3 regions of the Arthrobacter sp. UYNi723 genome follow, and region 3 is predicted to be linked to each of the others. Evidence: predicted binding sites of a transcription regulator. Region 3 holds the regulator's gene; each other region holds the start of a gene.
What was found. The regulator HrcA, encoded in region 3, represses chaperone genes, less so after heat shock. The targets are predictions, from matches to a motif close to TTNGCACTCGNNNNNNNCGAGTGCNAA.
Positions count from the first base shown of each region.

Region 1: the regulator HrcA is predicted to act here: its motif matches at 2,981-3,007, upstream of groL (chaperonin GroEL).
Region 2: the regulator HrcA is predicted to act here: its motif matches at 2,974-3,000, upstream of groES (co-chaperone GroES).

Region 1 is NZ_JBSRZM010000006.1:38,121-43,291, forward strand. It holds gene ACVWY0_RS06620 (uracil-DNA glycosylase) at 1-120, opposite strand, end outside; gene ACVWY0_RS06625 (DUF3263 domain-containing protein) at 255-584, shown strand; gene ACVWY0_RS06630 (LytR C-terminal domain-containing protein) at 636-1,253, shown strand; gene ACVWY0_RS06635 (cold-shock protein) at 1,411-1,617, shown strand; gene ACVWY0_RS06640 (ABC transporter substrate-binding protein) at 1,629-2,894, shown strand; gene groL (chaperonin GroEL) at 3,186-4,814, shown strand; gene ACVWY0_RS06650 (hypothetical protein) at 5,169-5,171, shown strand, end outside.
Region 2 is NZ_JBSRZM010000002.1:52,226-57,396, reverse strand. It holds gene ACVWY0_RS02115 (glycoside hydrolase family 3 N-terminal domain-containing protein) at 1-340, shown strand, start outside; gene ACVWY0_RS02110 (shikimate 5-dehydrogenase) at 441-1,259, shown strand; gene ACVWY0_RS02105 (class I SAM-dependent methyltransferase) at 1,281-2,510, opposite strand; gene ACVWY0_RS02100 (hypothetical protein) at 2,566-2,949, shown strand; gene groES (co-chaperone GroES) at 3,159-3,455, shown strand; gene groL (chaperonin GroEL) at 3,533-5,143, shown strand.
Region 3 is NZ_JBSRZM010000010.1:36,153-41,323, reverse strand. It holds gene ACVWY0_RS09845 (DUF3097 domain-containing protein) at 44-892, opposite strand; gene hrcA (heat-inducible transcriptional repressor HrcA) at 1,040-2,053, shown strand; gene dnaJ (molecular chaperone DnaJ) at 2,131-3,258, shown strand; gene ACVWY0_RS09830 (16S rRNA (uracil(1498)-N(3))-methyltransferase) at 3,261-4,043, shown strand; gene ACVWY0_RS09825 (GerMN domain-containing protein) at 4,065-5,021, opposite strand.

The DNA.
Region 1 (5,171 bases), on a different contig from region 3:
CAGCGCCTCCGCCCAGTCGGCGGCCATCAGGTCACTGAGCGGCAAGGCGGCCATCTCGGCAAAGCCAACGGCCTCCGCCGGGTCCGCCGTCAGTTCGAACAGCGCGTCAGAATCAAACACGCTCCCATTCTCGCAGGGTTACCGGCCACCGCAGCCGGGGGCGCAAATGACAACCGTGTTATTCACGCCGTAGCATGGGGAGGAGATTTTGAAACTTAACCGGTGATTCAGCGAAACCAGCGAAGGGGTGTGCCGTGGCGGAACCTGCTCGGGAATACGTGCCGGAGCCGGAGGAGCGCGGCTCTTTGCTGGCGGATTTTACGCTCCGTGACTCCCCGTTGGGCGAGCGCGACCAGCAGATGCTGGCACTGGAACGGCGGTGGTGGAAGTACGCGGGGGCCAAGGAACAGGCCATCAGGGAGCTGTTCGATCTGTCCGCCACCCACTACTACCAGCTACTCAACGCCCTCATCGACACCGAGGCTGCACTGGCCCATGACCCCATGCTGGTCAAGAGATTGCGTAGACTACGTACGTCACGTCACCGGGCACGCACTGCACGACGCCTGGGTTCCGACGCCTGACCACGCTCGTGCTGAGCCATCAGCAGCAATCAACAAGGACGTCTCCCCACCATGACCAAATACGCTCGGGATGAATTCGATAAGGTTCCGGAGTCCGCCTCGCGGCAGGGCGTCCACCGTGCGGCCTCAGCGCCTGTCCGCCGCAAGCTGTGGCCCATCCTTGCGGTGGGGATTGTGGCATTGGCCATCGGAGTGGTGTCCTTCCTGATCCTTCCCAAGCTCGGGTTCACCCAGGCCGGCACTGAAGCCTCCACCAGCCTGGAATCAACCGCGGCACCCGGGGCAAGCGCGGTACCGTCGGCCACCGCTGAATCTTCCGCGGACCCGGAGCCCTCTGAGAGCCCCGACGCCGAGCCCAGCGCTTCGCCCAGCAACATTCCCTCCGCGGTTGTGCTGGACAAGACCCAGGGCGTGGCCATCTACAACGCCGCGGGTACGGCCGGGCTCGCCGGACGCATCAGCTCCATGGTCCAGGCCGATGGCTGGACGCTGGGCCAGGTGGGGAACTGGGGCGGCCCACCGCAGCAGACATCCGCAATCTTCTATTCAGGCCCGGCTCAGAAGGCCAACGCCGAAGCAGTCTCCGAACTCCTAAGCATCCCTACCCTGGTGGAGAGCCAGGAGTTCCAGGTTCCGCTGGTTGTTGTCCTGGGCCCGGACTACCGGTGACACTTCCCGGTTACGCCTGAATAACTTTTGGGCACCGGAGCGGCCGTGCGGCTCGGCCCGCCGGATGGCTTGTCGCTAGAGTGATTTCAGGCTTCGGTCCGTAACAAGCGGCACACTTCCGACGGGGACCGACGGCACGACGGAAAGAGTGGACATCATGGCATTGGGAACGGTTAAGTGGTTCAACGCCGAAAAGGGCTACGGCTTTATTACGGTGGACGGCTCCGGGGACGATGTCTTTGTGCACTGGTCGGCCATTGAGGGCGAAGGTTACCGGGCCCTGGATGAGGGACAGCGCGTGGAGCTTGAAGTCGGTGAAGGCGAGAAGGGCCCGCAGGCAGAAAACGTCCGGCCCGCTCAGTGATCTCCCGCAGCTTGCGTTCAACAATCGTCCGCACAATCACGGGGGCGGCACTCCTGTTGGCCCTGCCCGGCTGCGCCGGGGCAGGCGGCAACGCCCGCGTTGAATCCGCTGAAGCATCCGGTGACGGCACGCTGCGGATCGGGCTGATCCAGGACAGCATAGGGGAGCAGGCCTTCCTCAACGACTCGCAGCTCGCCGCAGCCCAACTGGCAATCAAGGAAATCAATGCGGCCGGCGGCCACAAGGGCAGGCCTGTAGATCTGGTGGTAGGCGTCGGTGATGGCGCAGATGCCCAGGCCAGGAATCTGGCCTCAGCCAGGGTTGATGCGGTGATCGGCCCCACGGATTCGAGTCACGCCGCCGCCGCCATCGACGTCCTCTCGGCCGCGCGCGTCCCGCTCGTCTCGCCGGCCAACTCCGCTGCCGGACTGTCCCGCTACAAGAGCGGCGGCTATTACTTCAGGACGGCGGCGGCGGACGTTGCCCAGGCCTCGGTGCTGGTGAAGTTGGCCAAGGACGGCGGCGCTAAGAGCCTTGCCGTGGTCCACCAGGACTCTAGCTACGGAAAGGACGTAGCAGCCGCGGTGACCGGCGCCGCCAAGAACGCCGGCCTGGAAACTGTCTCAACCACCGCCTTCAAGCCCGGCGACGCCGGGAACGCCGCAGCCGCTGCCAAGGCCGCCACTCCTGACGCTGTAGTGCTGATCGCCAGGGACGACGCCCAGGGCGCCATCGCAGAGCTCAATAACGCGGGACTTTCGGGCAAGAGCATCATCCTGAGCGACGGCGCCTTCGCCCAATACGGTTCGGGGCTGGGATCCAAGGCCCTCGACGGCGCCCGTGCAGTGGTGCCGGGCCTGCTGCCGTCCGCGGACTTCCAAGCCCGGCTTGTTTCGGTCAACCCTGCCCTGAAAGACCTTTCGTTCGCCGCGGAGACCTACGACGCCGTGAACCTCGCGGTCCTGGCGGCCGCGAAGGCTGACGACGACGCCGGCCGCTCCATCGCCGCCAACCTGATCGCCGTGTCCGGCGGGACAACCGGCGGGCAGCCCGCCGCGCAGGCTTCCGGCCCGGCCACCAAGCCGTGCCTGTCCTACACCGACTGCCTCGCTGTCCTGAAGACCGGGGCAGACATTAATTACGACGGCGAATCGGGGCCGGTTGCCTTCGACGCCAACGGTGACATCACCACGGCCAACTACATGGTGTTCACCTACGGCGGAGACAACAAGGCAGTGCTCAGCGGCCGTGAGGCGGCAGGCCGGGCCGCAGGCTGATCGCCGGTGGCGAACGGGCCGGCCTGACAGGGCGATTTGCGGGACCTTTCGCTTGCACTCTCACCTAGGGAGTGCTAATTATTGAGTTAGCACTCCTACGTATCGACTGCTAATGCAACGTCCGGTTTGTCCGGCATCGGGGCTTGGCGGCGGTCGTGGAGCGAGAGAAATACCTAGCTGGAGTGAGATCCCCAGCCGCGGCATACAGAGGCCGCCGGTGAAGGATCGTCCGTCGCGGGCACTGCAGTGAGGTTCATTCTTAACGACTGTCCCGAAAGGACTACTGCCGTTATGGCCAAGATCATTGCATTTGATGAAGAGGCACGCCGCGGTCTTGAGCGGGGCCTGAACATCCTCGCCGACGCCGTCAAGGTCACCCTCGGCCCGCGTGGACGCAACGTCGTCCTCGAAAAGAAGTGGGGCGCCCCCACGATCACCAACGATGGTGTTTCCATCGCCAAGGAGATCGAGCTGGACGACCCTTACGAAAAGATCGGCGCCGAGCTGGTTAAGGAAGTTGCCAAGAAGACGGATGACGTCGCTGGCGACGGCACCACCACGGCTACCGTGCTGGCGCAGGCCCTGGTCAAGGAAGGCCTGCGCAACGTCGCGGCCGGCGCTGACCCGCTGTCCCTCAAGCGCGGCATCGAGAAGGCTGTAGCAGCCGTCACGGTTGAACTGCTGGCCTCCGCCAAGGAAATCGAAACCAAAGAAGAGATTGCGGCTACTGCCTCCATCTCCGCCGGTGACGACGAAATCGGCGCCCTGATCGCTGAAGCCCTCGACAAGGTGGGCAAAGAAGGCGTCATCACCGTCGAGGAGTCCAACACCTTCGGCCTGGAGCTCGAGCTCACCGAAGGCATGCGCTTCGACAAGGGTTACATCTCCGCTTACTTCGTTACCGACACTGAGCGCCAGGAAACGGTCCTTGAGGACCCGTACATCCTGATCGTCAACTCCAAGATCTCCAACGTCAAGGAACTGGTTGCTGTCCTGGAAAAGGTCATGCAGTCCAACAAGCCGCTGCTGATCATTGCCGAAGACATCGAGGGCGAGGCCCTGGCCACCCTGATCGTCAACAAGATCCGTGGCACCTTCAAGTCCGTAGCCGTCAAGGCTCCGGGCTTCGGCGACCGCCGCAAGGCCCAGCTGGCCGACATCGCTGTACTCACCGGTGGCCAGGTCATCGCCGAGGAAGTCGGACTCAAGCTGGAGACCGCCGGACTGGAACTCCTGGGACGCGCCCGCAAGGTTGTTGTCACCAAGGACGAGACCACCATCGTTGAAGGTGCCGGCGACGCCGACCAGATCGCTGGCCGCGTTTCCCAGATCCGTGCCGAGATCGAAAACTCCGATTCGGACTACGACCGCGAGAAGCTGCAGGAACGCCTGGCCAAGCTGGCCGGCGGCGTTGCAGTCATCAAGGCCGGTGCCGCAACCGAGGTTGAGCTCAAGGAACGCAAGCACCGCATTGAGGACGCTGTCCGCAACGCGAAGGCTGCTGTTGAAGAAGGCATCGTCGCCGGTGGCGGCGTTGCGCTGATCCAGGCCGGCGCCAAGGCGTTCGCGAACCTGAACCTGACCGGTGACGAAGCAACGGGTGCGAACATCGTCCGCGTTGCCATCGACGCCCCGCTGAAGCAGATCGCCTTCAACGCCGGCCTCGAGCCTGGCGTTGTTGTCGACAAGGTCCGCGGCCTGCCTGCAGGCCACGGCCTGAATGCAGCAACCGGCGAATACGTCGACCTGCTGGCTGCCGGCATCAACGACCCCGTCAAGGTAACCCGCTCTGCCCTGCAGAACGCGGCTTCCATTGCCGGTCTGTTCCTCACCACCGAGGCCGTTGTGGCCGACAAGCCGGAGAAGAACGCTCCGGCCATGGGTGGCGGCGACGACATGGGCGGCATGGGCGGCTTCTAGTCCCCAGCGCCCGGACTGCGTTCCGCGCAAACCATAATGCGGCCCCCTCCACTGGAGGGGGCCGCATTTGTTGTACGCCCAGCATGGGCATTCGCTTGGAGGTGTGAGTCCTCTGAAGGAGAAGGTGGTTTAACTTCTAGCCAATGGCAACTGCGTCATCGCGAGGTGGGGTGGGAAAGAAGTCGGAGGCAATTCCCTGCGCCGAGGGACACGATCCGCATAGAAGGCATGTTGGTCGGGGTAAGCCAGCAACAGATGGTGAAGCCCGTTCCACCGAAACGGCCAGTGTGTAAATGCGGCGGCAGGGGGAAAGCGAATGTTCTTATCTGAGGAGATCTGTCCCGGTGCTTCATCTTG
Region 2 (5,171 bases), on a different contig from region 3:
CGCGCCAATCGTCGAGGGAAGCCTCCGGATCGCCGGCGGATCAGCGCAGGACCGGGCACGGTTTGAGGCTGCCGCGGCGAAGGTCGGGCTCGGCACCGGGGCGGGCCCCCTGGTCAGCCTCATCGGCTACGCCGGTCGGCCGGTTGGGGGCGATATCGCCGTGGCACTGGATGCGCCGTGGCCGCTGCAGGATTCCACTGCCCCGGTGAAGATTGCGCTGTACGGCCGCACGCCTGGCGCTTTTGACGCCCTCGTTGCCGTGCTGGCAGGGAAGGCGACTGCCCCGGGAAAGCTGCCCGCCGCCGTCGGAAGCTATCCGGCCGGGACGGGCTGCCCGTAACGAAAAGCACCCACCCCAACTAGGTAGCGCTATCTGTCGTTTTGAGGTCTCAAAACGACAGATAGCGCTACCCAGTTGGGGGAACGCGTTTAATGGACAGGTGCCCATTCTGAATAAAGACATGACCCTGTGTATTTCGCTGTCGGCCCGGCCCAGCAACAACGGGACCCGGTTCCACAACCACCTCTACGACCAGCTGGACCTGAACTGGATCTACAAGGCCTTCGCCCCCACCGACCTGGCCCAGGCGATCGCCGGCGTCAGGGGCCTGGGAATCCGCGGCTGCGCGGTGTCCATGCCGTACAAGGAGGACGTGATGGCCCTCGTGGATGAGCTGGATCCTTCCGCTAAAGCCATCGATTCGGTCAACACAATCGTGAACACCGACGGGCGTCTGTTGGCCTACAACACCGACTACACCGCCATCGAGCAGCTCCTCGCAAGCAACGCCGTGCCCACGGACTACTCGGTGCTGGTCCAAGGCGCCGGCGGCATGGCCAAGGCCACCGTCGCGGCCCTGCGGGACGCCGGCTTCACGGACGTCACCGTCATCGCCCGGAACGAAGACACGGGCCGGGCGCTCGCAGAGCAGTACGGGTTCCAGTGGCGGGCAACGCTCGACGGCGGCACAGCGGACCTGATCATCAACGTCACGCCTATCGGTATGGCAGGCGGCCCGGAAGTGGAATCGCTGTCCTTCCCGGAAGATGCGATCGCCGCAGCCAAAGTGGTGTTCGACGTCGTGGCGCTGCCTGCGGAGACGCCGCTGATCAAGGCGGCCCGCGCGGCCGGGAAACAGGTCATCACGGGCGCCGAGGTGGCCACCATTCAGGCGCTCGAGCAGTTTGTGCTTTACACCGGCGTCCGGCCCACCGACGAGCAGGTCCGGGCCGCCGAGGACTTTATGCGCGCCCAGTAGGACGCGCCAGTAGGACAACGTTTAGACAGGTTCCACCGAGATGGCCACCCGGTCCTCCCCAATGCGGGTCAGGACCAGGGTGGCTGTTTTTTGTCCGGCCTTCTTCCCGGCACCCTTGCTTCCGGCGAACAGCTGCTTGCGGAGTTCCTCCGGCGTGACCGAGGTGCCGCGCTTTTTGATGTCCAGCACCGTGATGCCGTTTTCCTTCACCCAGGCCTTGAGCGCCTTGACGTTGTACGGCATCACTTCGAGGACCTTGTAGGCGCGGGCGAACGGCGTGTCCACCAGCTCCGGAGCGCAGATGTAGGCGATGTGCTCGTCCAGCAGGTGCCCGCCCAGTTGAAGCGCGACGTCGGCCACCAGGCCGGCGCGGATCACCGCGCCATCGGGCTCATACAGATAGCCCTCTGCCGGACCCACCGGCGCGGCCGGACCGCCGTCGAAGTCTTCAGCGCTGGTCAGCTCCGCCGCACCCTGCGGTCCGAGCAGCAGCGCCGCGCGGCGGATTCCGGGCCGGCGCACGGAGTTGAACCACAGGGCCACCTCGGTGACGTCGCCGCCCACCGATACCCACTGCGCCTCGCAGCCGGCGGGAACCGACTCGTGCGGCATGCCGGGGCCCATTTTGACGCCAACGGCGCGCCCGGTGGCGGCGAGCGATTCCACAAAGGACAGCGGCGGCGAAAACGCCTCAGGATCCCAGATCCGTTTGGTACCCGAGGTGGAGGTGACCCGGCGTGCGGGATCCAGCCAGACGCCGTCGACCCCGTCCAACGGGACGGTGGTGGCGTCCGAATGCACCACGGTGGCGTTGGGGAAGGGAATCAGGTTGACCGTGGCGCAGGCGGCCGTGGTTTCGTCCATTTCCACGGCCGTGACCGTGATGTCCATCGATGCCAGAGCCAGGGAGTCCGCGGCAAGGCCGCACCCGAGGTCGGCCACGTGGCGGACGCCGGCCTGCGCAAAGCGCTCGGCATGCCGGGCGGCAACAGTGAGACGCGTGGCCTGTTCCAGCCCCGCCTGCGTGAAGAGCATGCTCCGGGCGAACTCGCCGAACTTCAGCTCGGCCTTGGTGCGCAGCCGGGACTGGGTGAGGACGGCGGAGACCAGTGCGGGGGAGTGCCCGGCCTTGCGGAGGGCCGCGTTGACCTCAAAGGCCTTGTCCTCGCGGTACGGGCCCAGGGACGCCAGGAGCTCCCAGCCTTCGCTCGTGAGCAGTGGGGCGATCTGGTCCTGCGGTGCTTGAGCCATGGGTTCAAGCCTAGTGGAGGTAGCCCGGCGGCCAGTTCCCGCTAGGGTTGAAGGCATGGAAGACAGCGCAGGCCCCCAGCCGTCCGGACTACCCCAAGCAAGAAAGCCGGACCTGGTGAAGTTTGCCCGCCCCGCGCTGATTGCAGGATCCGCAGTGGCCGTGGTCTGCGTCGCGCTGCTGGTAATCATCCTCTTCCTGGACACGTTCAACGCCACCGTCTACTCCGTGGGCGGCAAGAACATCCAGGACGCCACGGACGAGGCACAGGAGATCCGCAGCCTCTACGCCGGGGCGCGCATAGGCGGCATCATCCTGCTGGTGGTCTCGCTGCTGGCTGCCGTGGGCGGCGCCGTGGTGCTGTACCTGCGGCGGGGCACCGTTGAGGGAGGGGACGACGGCGACGAGGACGTCGATCTCGAGGACCTGACCGGCCGGTAACAGCTGTTCGCCGGAGACATAATTCTGGCACTCGCCTTGACCGAGTGCTAACCAATACATAGAGTCATCATTAGCACTCTCCCTAGGAGGGTGCTAACACATGAAGAGCTGCCAGCCAGGCTGCTGCCGGCACCGCGACGACGGTTTGCCAGCCACGGCGAAGCAGCTCAACTGTCCATGAATTTGCTGACGTAGAAGGAGAGGTCCGAGTGTCGGTCTCTATTAAGCCTCTTGAGGATCGTATTGTTGTCCGCCCGCTCGAAGCCGAGCAGACCACGGCTTCCGGCCTGGTTATCCCGGACTCCGCGCAGGAGAAGCCGCAGGAAGGCGAAGTTGTTGCAGTAGGCCCCGGCCGCTTTGACGACAACGGCAACCGCGTTCCGATCGATGTTGCCGTTGGCGACGTTGTTATCTACTCCAAGTACGGCGGAACTGAAGTCAAGACCGGTGGCACCGAGTACCTCGTGCTCTCCGCCCGCGACGTTCTGGCGATCGTCGTAAAGTAACTCTTTGGATCCCCGTGCTGCTGTTCCGTCCCTGACCGAACAACAGTGCGGGGTTCTGTCTTTGAAAGGACAAAACCATGGCAAAGCAGCTTGCGTTTAACGACGCTGCACGCCGGTCGCTTGAAGCCGGCATCGATAAGCTCGCCAACACTGTCAAGGTGACGCTCGGCCCCCGCGGCCGCAACGTTGTCCTCGACAAAAAGTGGGGGGCACCCACCATCACCAATGACGGCGTCACCATCGCCCGCGAAATTGAGCTTGATGACCCGTTTGAGAACCTTGGCGCCCAGCTGGCCAAGGAAGTAGCCACCAAGACCAACGATGTTGCCGGCGACGGTACCACCACGGCCACTGTGCTCGCCCAGGCCCTGGTCAAGGAAGGCCTGCGCAACGTTGCTGCGGGCGCTGCTCCCAGCCAGATCAAGCGCGGCATCGAGGTTTCCGTGGAAGCCATTGCAGCCCGCCTGCTCGAGAACGCACGCCCGGTTGAAGGCACCCAGGTTGCCAGCGTGGCAGCAATCTCGGCCCAGAGCGACGAAATCGGCGAGCTCCTCGCCGAGGCATTCGGCAAGGTCGGCAAGGATGGTGTGATCACCATCGAGGAGTCCTCCACCACGCAGACCGAGCTGGTCCTCACCGAAGGCATGCAGTTCGACAAGGGCTACCTGTCCCCGTACTTCGTGACCGACTCCGAACGCCAGGAAGCCGTCCTCGAAGACGCCCTCATCCTGATCAACCAGGGCAAGATCTCCTCCGTGCAGGACTTCCTGCCGCTGCTGGAGAAGGCGCTGCAGAGCTCCAAGCCGCTCTTCATCATTGCCGAAGACGTTGAGGGAGAGGCCCTGTCCACACTGATCGTCAACCGCATCCGCGGCACGCTGAACGTTGTTGCCGTGAAGGCTCCGGGCTTCGGCGACCGCCGCAAGGCCATGCTGCAGGACATCGCCACCCTCACCGGTGCGCAGGTCATCTCCGCGGAACTGGGCCTCAGCCTGGATTCGGTTGGCCTTGAGGTGCTGGGTACCGCCCGGCGCATCACGGTCACCAAAGACAACACCACCATCGTTGACGGCGCCGGTTCCGCAGAAGACGTCGCGGCCCGGGTTTCCCAGCTGCGCGCCGAGCTGACCCGCACCGACTCCGACTGGGACCGCGAAAAGCTCCAGGAGCGCCTGGCCAAGCTGGCCGGCGGCATCGGTGTCATCAAGGTCGGCGCAGCCACCGAGGTTGAGCTGAAGGAAAAGAAGCACCGCATCGAAGATGCAGTGTCCTCCACCCGCGCAGCCCTCGAAGAAGGCATCGTGGCCGGTGGCGGTTCCGCACTGATCCACGCACTGAAGGCCCTCGACGAGGACCCTGCAGTCAAGGCCCTCGAAGGCGACGCCGCCGCTGCTGTGGGCATCGTCCGCCGCGCGCTGGTCCAGCCGCTTCGCTGGATCGCCCAGAACGCCGGTTTCGACGGCTACGTTGTCACCGCCAAGGTTGCCGAGCTCGAAACCAACAACGGCTTCAACGCCAAGACGGGCGAGTACGAGGACCTGATCGCCGCCGGCGTCATCGACCCGGTCAAGGTCACCCGTGCAGCCCTGCGCAACGCGGCATCCATTGCTGCGCTGGTTCTCACCACCGAGACCCTCGTAGTGGAGAAGCCCGCAAACGAAGACGAGCACGCAGGCCACAGCCACTAGTCCCTACCGTCTCCTTCACCTCGCTTCG
Region 3 (5,171 bases):
TGGTTCAGCCACCAAATGCTGCCGACAGGAGCCGAATCCGGCGTTAAGGCACTGTCAGGAAGTCGATGACTTCCTCCACTCTCCCGAGCAGTGATGCTTCCAGGTCCGCGTAGCTGCGGACGGCCCCCAGGAGCTTTTGCCAGCCAAGCCCGATGTCTTCCTTGGTGGAGTGCGGCCAGCCGAACGCTGCCAGGATTCCGGTCTTCCAGTCCTGCCCGCGGGGCACCACCGGCCATTCTTCGATGCCCAGTACAGCGGGCCGGATGGCCTGCCACACGTCAACGTAAGGGTGCCCGACGATCAGGACATTCCCCGCCGCGCCGGGGGAGGCCATCACGGCAGCCGCGATGCGCCACTCCTTCGAGTCCGGCACCAGGTGGTCCACCAGGACCCCCAGCCGCCGCCCCCGACCGGGACCGAATGCGGCTACCGCCCCCGCCAGGTCATCAATGCCATGCAAAGGCTCGACGACGATGCCCTCTACGCGGAGATCGTCACCCCAGACTTTTTCCACGAGTTCGGCGTCGTGTTTTCCCTCCACCCAGATCCTGCTGGCTTTGGCCACCTGGGCACGCTGGCCGGCCACGCGGACTGAGCCGGACGCCGTCCGGCCGGCGGCCACGGGGGCGGCCTGCCGGGGCGCCGGGGGAACGAGCCGGATGGGCTGCCCCTCCAGGAGGAACCCGAAGCCCAGCCGGAAGGACCGGGACTTGCCGCGCCGGTCTTCGAGGGCCACTACATGCATGCCACCGGACTTCTCCACCCGGGTCACCGCTCCCACCCAGCCTGACTGGGCGTCTTCGAGAACCATGCCACGTTCCACGGGGACCTCAGGGAGTTCGCTTCTCACGGGCGCGGTGATCTCCTGCGGACCCCAGTTCTGGTACTGCATGGATTGATTCCGCCTTGCCGCTAGATCCTGGCCCGGAATTTCGCCCGGAGCGGTACCAATGCTAACAACGGGGTGACTCATATTAGACTGTTAGCACTTAGGCATGTCGAGTGCTAACCCTGCAGTGACCACGGATGGAGGTGGAGTATGAGCGAGCCGCGCAAACTCGAAGTACTGCGCGCCATCGTGGAGGACTATGTGCACTCCCGCGAGCCAGTAGGTTCAAAAGCGCTCGTGGAACGCCACCACCTCGGCGTGTCCAGTGCCACCATCCGCAACGACATGGCGGCCTTGGAAGACGACGGCCTGATCACGGCCCCGCACACCAGCGCGGGACGGATCCCCACAGACAAAGGCTATCGGCTGTTTGTGGACCAGATTTCAGCGGTAAAGCCGCTTTCCCACGCGGAACGGCGTGCAATCCAGTCGCTGCTGGAGGGCGCAGACGATCTGGACGACGTCTTGGACAGGACCGTCAGGATGCTGTCGCAGCTGACCAACCAGGTCGCCGTAGTGCAGTATCCGCATCTGAGCCGCGCCACCATCCGCCACATCGAATTCGTCCTGCTCGCGCCCCGGCAGGTCCTGGTGGTCCTCATCGCCACCACCGGCAAGGTCGAACAGCGCGTGATCGACGTCGGCCAGGACCTCGGCGACGACGCCATCGCCGCGTTGCGGACACACTTCCTGGGATCACTCGCGGGCATCTCGCTGAGCCGGCTGACCCCCTCGCTGCCGGGAGTCGTTTCGTCCGTCAGCCCGGGCCAGCGCGCGGCGGCCCAGGCTTTGGCCCACGGGCTGGAAACGCTCGCCCACAGCAGCCGCGAGGAACGCATGGTCATGGCCGGAACGGCGAACCTCGCCCGCTCCAATGTGGATTTTCCGCTCAGTATCGGACCGGTCCTGGAAGCGCTCGAGGAGCAGGTTGTCCTGCTGCGCCTCCTGAGCGACATGGCGCAGGATCCGAGGGGCGTGGCAGTCAGCATCGGGCGTGAAAACCCGTACGACGGGCTCGCGGAAGCCTCCGTGGTGGCCACGGGCTACGGACCAGACAGCACTGCCAAGATCGGTGTGCTCGGCCCCACCCGGATGGACTATCCCACCACCATGGCCGCCGTCAGGGCAGTAGCCCGTTACCTTTCAAGAATTCTGGGTCCGTAACAGCACCGCGGTCCAGGCACGTAGAGCAGTGCCGGCAGCCCGGCTGCCGGCAGTACAACAAGGAAGAGATACGAACTTTGAGCAGCCACTACGACGTCCTCGGAGTCTCGCCGGAAGCCACCGGGGAAGAGATCAAGAAGGCCTACCGCAAGCTGGCCCGCACTCTTCACCCGGACGTAAACCCCGGGGACGATGCATCGGACCGCTTCAAGGCCGTGACCCATGCCTACGAGGTACTTTCGGACCCGCAGAAGCGCCGGATCTATGACACCACCGGCAACGAGAACGGCACCGACAACGGGTTCGGCGGCGGCGGATACTCCGGCCAGGGCTTCGCGTTCCAGGACATCTTCGACACGTTCTTCGGGGCCGGCGGCACCTCCGGCCCCGCTTCCCGGGTCCGCCGCGGCCAGGACGCGCTGATCAGCGTACGGATCGAACTCCGCGATGCCGTGTTCGGCGTCAACCGGAAACTCGAAGTGGACACAGCCGTCACCTGCCCCACCTGCAACGGGTCATGCTGCCGCGAAGGCAGCCACCCTGTGCGCTGCGATATCTGCGGCGGCAGCGGCCAGGTCCAGCGCGCGGTGCGCTCCATCCTGGGCCAGGTCATGACGGCGGCCCCGTGTGGCAGTTGCGAAGGCTTCGGGACGGTCATCAAGGACCCCTGCAACGAATGCAGCGGCCAAGGCCGCATCCGCAGCCGGCGGTCGCTCACCATCAAGGTGCCGGCCGGTGTTGCCACGGGCACCCGGATCCAGCTCTCCGGGCAGGGCGAAGCAGGCCCGGCCGGCGGACCGTCCGGGGACCTGTACGTGGAACTCCGGGTCAACAACGACGCCACCTACGCACGCGACGGTGACGACCTGCACGCAACGTTGCACATCCCGATGACTGCCGCCGCCTTGGGCACCGAGCTGTCACTGGAAACCTTTGACGGGCTGCAGGAAATCGACGTCAAGGCAGGGACGCAGTCAGGGGAGATCATCACGCTCCGTGGACTCGGCGTGACGCACCTGCGCGGTTACGGCCGCGGGGACCTGATGGTCCATCTGCAGGTGGAGACGCCGGCCAAGCTGGATGCCGCGCAGGAGGATCTCCTGCGGCAGCTGGCGAAGCTGCGGGGCGAGCAGTTCACGGAAGGCAAACTGGCTGCCAGTGGCGGCGTCTTTGCCAAGCTGCGGGACCGGTTCGGTAACCTGTAGCGGTGAGCAATCCCGTTTTCTTCAGCGGTGCCGGGTCGCTGGACAAGCTCGTGCCCGGTGCCCGTTTTGTCCTTCAAGGGCCGGAGGCACGCCACGCCGTGACCGTAAAACGGCTATCTCCCGGAGAAGCAGTGGACATTGCCGACGGCGCCGGAAGGCGGCTGACGGGAACTGTTGTCTCGGCGTCGCCCGCGGAGCTCACCGTGGAATGCTCCGCCCTCGTTGTGGAGGACCGGCCCGACATCCGGCTGGTGCTGGTGCAGGCCCTGGCCAAGGGGGACCGGGATGAACTGGCCGTGGAAACGGCAACCGAACTCGGGATTGATGCCGTAGTTCCCTGGCAGTCCGAGCGATCAATTGTCCGCTGGAAGGGTGAGCGCGCGGCCAAGGCCCACGCAAAATGGCAGTCCGTGGTCACTGCCGCCGCCAAGCAGGCACGCCGCGCCTGGATCCCCGAGGTGCGCGCCGCCGTCGAAACCCCTGGCCTTGCGGCGGCCGTGGCGGCAGCGGATCTGGCCGTAATCCTGCACGAAGACGCGGTCCGGCCGCTCCGGTCTGTCCTGGAATCATGGCAGGGCACCCAGGCTGACGCCGGGCCCCTGGAGATTCTGCTCATCGTTGGCCCGGAAGGCGGAATCAGTCCCCGCGAAATCACCCGGCTTTGCGACGCCGGCGCCGTGACGGCGCTCCTGGGACACCACGTCCTGAGGTCATCCACGGCCGGACCGGCAGCGGTTGTTCTGGCGAGCGACGTACTGGGACGCTGGACAGCCCCGGCATCCTGAGGCGGCCTGCTGCCCAGGCTGCTACCGGACGTTGAAGTTCCGCGTATCCACATTCAGCTCCTGGCCGCTGCCGGCCGCATCCACCTGCGAAACGCGGAGCTCGTAACTCCCGGCGGACAGGCTAAGGGCAAGCGTGAACACCCCGGACTGGGCGGCTTCGGCAGCTGCAGTGGTCTCCCCGGTCAGGTAGGGCGTCTTGTTCCCGTTCGCTTCGGCCCGCAGGATCTGCCAGCGGAGCTTACCGCCCGGAACGGTGCTGCGGCCGGTGATCTTGACGCTTCCGCCGGCCAGGTCAGTCCCTTCCTGCGGATCGATGATCCACACGGGCGCCACCATTCCGGCAGCTCGGGACATGGGGTCGCCAAGCTGGACGTGGTCGAAGGCGACGTAGTCGGTGTGGCTATCCACCAGGATCCTGACCTGGATCTGCTGGCCGGAATCGATCAGGCCGGAACTCGCAGCCGCTGCCGTAGCGGTAAAGACCAGCTGCTGAATGGCGCGGCCGGCCATGTCGGCGTCGAGATTGCTGTTAAAGGCATCCTCCGAGATGTCGACAGTAATGATGTTCTTGCCGGAGATGGACGAGGCGAGTTTCTCGGGATTCTGCCAGGGCGTGAAGAAATCCGGGTCCAGCGGCTTCTCGGACATCATGGCCCGCAGGGCGCGGGTCACTGGATTCTCCTGCTCCGGCACGTCCCGGAACTCCCGGTACAGGAACACGTTGCTGTTGCTTCGGCCAATCCAGTAGACCGGTGCCTTACTCGAGGACTGTGTTGTTTCCAGGGGCGCGCTGGTGGAAGGTGCCCCGGGGGAGCCGGTGGCGGCAGCGCTGGAGTTTGCCGTCAGGTTGGGCTCAGGGCTGGGGTCCGCGATACAACCGGTGAGAAGGAGGAATGCTGGCAGTAGGCCCAGGAGACGTTGCGGACGGAAACGTGGCGCGGCGCGCGTGGCACTGAGGGGGGTCGCTGTTTCCGGCACTCTCGTGGCCTGTCCTTTCCGGCTGTGAAATGGCGAGGCCTGGGCCCCGTGAGCCGGTCCCCGGACGGCTGTGATTTCCAGCATCGCATAGCCGGCTCCGCCAAAAGGACCGAATCCGGGCTGCCGGCCCAACTGCAACGGGAACGATAT